One region of the Arthrobacter sp. BL-252-APC-1A genome, then DNA from elsewhere that is predicted to be linked to it. Evidence: riboswitches for the same ligand, from Rfam matches in the RefSeq annotation. Region 1 holds a riboswitch; the other holds the start of a gene.

What was found. A riboswitch is a leader RNA that binds a small molecule or an ion and turns the genes downstream of it on or off. The one in region 1 is predicted to bind cyclic di-AMP.
Region 2: another riboswitch for cyclic di-AMP. It lies ahead of FYJ28_RS01375 (LysM peptidoglycan-binding domain-containing protein); the one in region 1 lies ahead of FYJ28_RS17535 (NlpC/P60 family protein).

The regions. Positions count from the first base shown of each region.
Region 1 covers NZ_VULS01000003.1:476,379-478,817, reverse strand. Annotated here, with positions in the region: cyclic di-AMP (ydaO/yuaA leader) riboswitch at 1-181, shown strand, start outside; gene FYJ28_RS07320 (M23 family metallopeptidase) at 183-950, shown strand; cyclic di-AMP (ydaO/yuaA leader) riboswitch at 1,076-1,232, shown strand; gene FYJ28_RS17535 (NlpC/P60 family protein) at 1,237-2,043, shown strand; gene FYJ28_RS07310 (NlpC/P60 family protein) at 2,080-2,439, shown strand, end outside.
Region 2 covers NZ_VULS01000001.1:286,663-289,101, forward strand. Annotated here, with positions in the region: gene FYJ28_RS01370 (CarD family transcriptional regulator) at 1-220, opposite strand, end outside; gene FYJ28_RS01375 (LysM peptidoglycan-binding domain-containing protein) at 548-1,453, opposite strand; cyclic di-AMP (ydaO/yuaA leader) riboswitch at 1,457-1,630, opposite strand; gene FYJ28_RS01380 (MBL fold metallo-hydrolase) at 1,962-2,439, shown strand, end outside.

The DNA.
Region 1 (2,439 bases):
CGCAGGTGCCACCGTTCGCGGGCAGGGGCGGAGGACCCAACAACCGGCAGCCCAGCTGCCTTGGGGTGAAGCCTCCGAGCACCACAGGAACATCCAGGACTGGATATCCCTGTGCGTCGGGGGCCGAGTTTCTCTACTCGAATCCGACAGCTAACTTCGCAGGCTTGTAGAGAGGGAACCACTTGTCGAAGCATGCTGCTTCGGGCAGGCGCAGGGCCGAATCACCGGCCATGGAACTGCGCCCACGCACCGCTAACCGGTCCGCCGGCAGGCGCCGCGCCGAACCTGCCCACCGCCCACTGGGCGGTTCCGCCCAGAAATTTGCCATCACCGCTGCGGCTTCCGGACTCGTCCTCACCGTCGTAATGCCTACGACGGCGGCCGCCACGGACCCCGTCATGGAACCGGAGCCCACAGCAGCGGAGATGCCGGTCTCGGCTGATCCGGATGCGGTCCTGTCCTTTGACCGGGCGGCGCTGACTTCCAAGTTCGATCCCGACGCCAAGCTTCGCGGGCTGACTGTCGCAGGGGCGGACGTCATCCCGGCTGCGGCCAAGGGGACGCTGGCCAACCCGCTGGACTCCGAGCCCGTCCAGACCTCCGCTTTCGGTTACCGGGTCAGCCCGATCACCGGCGCAGCCGGAGAGCTGCACACGGGTCAGGACTACGCGGCAGCCTGCGGGACCGAGGTGACCGCCGCCGCTGCCGGGACTGTGAAGTCGGCCGGCTGGCATCCGTACGGTGGCGGAAACCGTGTTGTTCTCGACCACGGCAACGGAGTGGAGACGACCTATAACCATCTCTCCGCCATGAGCGTCTCGGTAGGCGACACCGTGGAGCGCGGACACCTTGTTGGCGCCAGCGGAAGCACCGGCGCATCGACGGGATGCCACCTGCACTTCGAAGTACTCGTAAATGGCACTCCAGTCGACCCCCTGGCCTGGTTGTGACCGCCGCAATACCCTTTCGTGACCTGAGCGTGACATTTCAGTGATGTTGTTATATTCTCGTCACCGTGCCTGATTCGCCAAAGATCAGGCACTCTCGAACAGATAGCCGAGCTCTGCCACTGTCCGAGATCCGTTCGCAAAATCGCATGGCAGAGGCGGGGGAACCAATTTCGGGTTTCGCAAGAAGCCCTAGGGGTTAAGTTGCCGGACTTAGCAGTCCAGCAACCGGGTGACTCCCATCCGAATCCGACAGCTCACCTCGTAGGCATTGGGAGAGGCAAAAACTGTGTCATCAGTCAATTCTGGCCGCCGTCGTGCAGCCACCCCGCAGGTAAGCACGCTTACCGCACTGTCCAAGGCCGTAACCGCTAACGCAGGTTCGGTAGGCCGCCAGGCAGCCGTCGTCGTCGCAGCTTCCGGCCTTGTTCTGGCCGCCGGCATGCCGGCCCAGGCAGCTCCGGTTTCCACCGATCGGCAGGCTCTCGAAGCCACCCCCCTCAACGTTGTGACCTCGAACGGAACCGTCACGGTTTCCGAGCAGGCACCCTTCGAACTTCCGGTCCAGCCGCTGGCCGGCTCCCTCTCCGGAGCCGAGACCCGCGCACAGATCGCCGCCGCAGAGCAGGCAGCAGCCGAAGAAGCAGCAGCTGTTGCTGCCGCTGCCCAGCAGGAGGCCGTAGCCGCTGCTGAGGTGGCTGCCCAGCAGACCGCCGCTGCCCCGGCTCAGGCCGCCGGCAACGTCACCACCGCATCTTCCGCTCCCGCAGCGCCCGAGGTTGGCGCCAGCGGCGTCGCCGCCGGGCTCGTCGCCTCCGCCTACGCCCAGATCGGCGTTGCCCAGGACTGCACCGCCATGGTTGAGAACGCTCTGCGTTCGGTTGGCAAGTCCGTTGGCGACCTCGCACCGGGCCAGTTCTTCGCCTTCGGCGCAGTTGTTGGCAGCCCGCAGGCCGGCGACCTCGTTATCACCGGCGGCCACGTAGCTATCTACGTAGGCAACGGCCAGGTCATCAGCGGTGGCCTCAACGGCATGAACACCGGTCTGCACTCCCTGTCTGATCTTCCCGGCGCAAGCTTCGTCCGCGTCAGCTGACGCTCAGTTGCCAGAACCAACGGAGAAAACCCCTAAATGACCACGTCAACTGAGCGTGCGCGCCACCGCGCGCCTGTACAGCGCAACAACTCCCTGTCCGCCCTTGCTGACGCTGTCAGCAGTGCCGGCAACGTTGGCCGCCAGGCAGCCGTCATTGCGGCCGCTTCCGGCCTCGTCCTGAGCACGGGCGTTGCAGCAAACGCTGCGGGCCCTGAAATTTCCCGTGACGTGCAGACCAGCAAGCTGGACCTGTCTTCGATCCCTCTGCAGGTTCCGGCCGACGCAATCGGTCCTGACCTGACACTTACACCCGTTCCGGGCGTAACCGTGGCTCCCGAAGTTGCTGTCCAGTCCCAGGAAGTAGCCGTCCAGGCAACTGAGGAAACCGTGCAGGCG
Region 2 (2,439 bases), on a different contig from region 1:
GCACTTCCATGAGTTTCTGGAGTTCCGGGCCGTTCAGCACCGGACGAAGCCCAACTTCTGCGGCTTTGGCCATGGGCACCCACACCTCAAGCTTGTTGGCCTGAACCTCCAGTACGAGGTACTCCATCTCCTCGCCGCGCACTTTACGTGTGGCGAGACGGAGAATTGCTGCGGGACCGTGGTGGGGGTGGACTACGGTTTGGCCTACGTTAAACGTCAATGTGGTTACCTCTGGCTGCGTCGATACCTGACCCGACATCCGCGGCGGCCCGGTTGGAAAGGCGCTCGGGGGACGGTCGTCCCGCCACCCGCCCGGGCGTGCTGGGCAATCGTGACGGAAGCGCGGATGCGGTACCAGCACATGGGTGAAGGTTCCGGCAGCCGCGAGTCTGGCAGTTTCCATTATTTCATGTCTTCGGCCGATGTACCGGTGTGCGTGCCAATCCCGTCCGGTTCGTAAGGCGGTTAAACCCGAAGTGCCCCTCCCGGTTCCGGGAAGGGCACTTCGGTGCAGGCGGCTGGGTGCCAGCGCGCCCGGCTGCGCGGACTATGCGCGGTAGTAGACGGGGCCGGAGCCGAGGTTGGCGGTGGCGATAACGGTCTGGTTGCCGTTCATTCCGCTGTGGATGGCCTGGCCGTCGCCGATGTAGATGGCGATGTGAGGGACACCTGCTCCGCCGTTGGCGTAGTAGATCATGTCACCCGGCTGCGGGTTGGATACCGGGGTGCCGTAGGCGGCCAGCTGTGCCGGTGCCAGGTCGCCCACCGAGTGGCCTGCTGCACGCAGTGCCTGCTCGACGAGGATGGTGCAGTCCTGCATGGCGCCCAGCTGGGCGTAGGCAGAGCTGAGCATGATCGCGCCGGTGCCTGACGCTGCAGCGGGTGCTGCGGCGGGAACAGCGGCCTGGGTGGTGACGTTGCTGTAGTCGGTGTAGGTTCCCGGGTCGGTGTAGGCGGCGGCCGGAGCAGCGGCTTCGACCGGAGCGGTGTAAGTTTCCACCGGCGCGGTGTAGGCGGCGGGAGCCGGGGCAGCTGCAGCCTCACCGGAGACAGTGATCACGTCACCCGGGTAGATGATGGATTCCATTCCCAGTCCGTTCAGCGCAAAGACGCTGTCAAGGCTGACTCCATAAGCGGCGGCGATTTCACCGAGGGTGTCGCCGGAGACTACGGTGTGGGTGGTTGCCGCAGCGGGGGCAGCGGTTTCGGCTGCCGGTGCCGCGACGGTTTCTGCCACGGGAGCAACGAAGCTGGCTGCTGCAGCCGGGGCGGCTGTGTCATTGGCAACGACGCCGGCCTGGGCCGGAGCTGCCATGCCGAACATCAGGCCGGAGCCTGCCACAACCGCTGCTGCGGTGCCGGTAACGGTGCGGGCTTTGCCCGGTGCTGCTTTTGCGATGGTGGTCCAGATGCTGGACTCAGCGCAGTGACGTCCGCGATTCTTAGAAGACAAGGTATTACCTCTCCCTATACCTGCGAGGTGAGCTGTCGGGTTCGGATGGGAGTCACCCGGCCGCCGGTCTCATCCGGTCGGCTTAACCCCAAGGATTCAAAGGACCCAAAAAATTGGTTCCCCCGCCCCTGCCGTCGTAGTGCAAAAGGGACCCCGGGCAAGCGGCAGAGTTAGGTAACGAGCCTGGGGGCGCCGCATCAGGTTTGCGGCATGCCAAGGACACTACACGGAAATTCATCTTGGTTGCAATTCGGTAACGGCGGCGTGTTGCCATTGTGTTGTTTGGATCACCATGCTAATAGACAGCCTGCTGTCTTCCTCAGTCACATGCGGCACAGGACTACCAGCCCGGCGGCGGTCTGCGATCCACATTTCTAAACCGCCCGCACACTCCGCGTTTTGCTGCACAGGGTGGCGGTTCCATCGATCAGGACTACCCTTAAGTACCCCCGTATTCCGGCGAAGGAGAGCGGTTGTGGTTCAGGAACCCAGTGGCAGCGGAGTCCGCTTGCCAGTCCAGGAAATCGTCCGCGAGATCGTCATTCCGGCCGGCGTTGCCGGTCCTGATCCCATGGTTATGGATGTTCGCTGCTATGCCGTGGCGCAACCCGGAGGGATTGTGGTCATTGACACAGGAATGCCCGACGCTGAGTCGGGAATTGCTGAGGCGGTGGAAGCGCTGGGGGGTTCATTCGGAGACGTTAGGGACATCATCCTGACGCATCTGCATATGGACCACGTGGGCTCGCTGTTCGCGATTGCCGAGCAGGCGCCAATGGCTGCCATTTATGCCGGTGGGCCCGATTCACCTGACATCCGGGCTCCGCGGCGGGTGCAGGGCCTGGGCGAGGGCGACTATGTTCAGGACCTGCAGATCTTCGCCACGCCCGGCCACACCCCGGGGCACGTGAGCGTGTTCCATGAAGGCTCCGGAACCCTGTTTATAGGCGACGCAGCCGTAAGTGCTGAAGGCGGAGTTGAGCGCA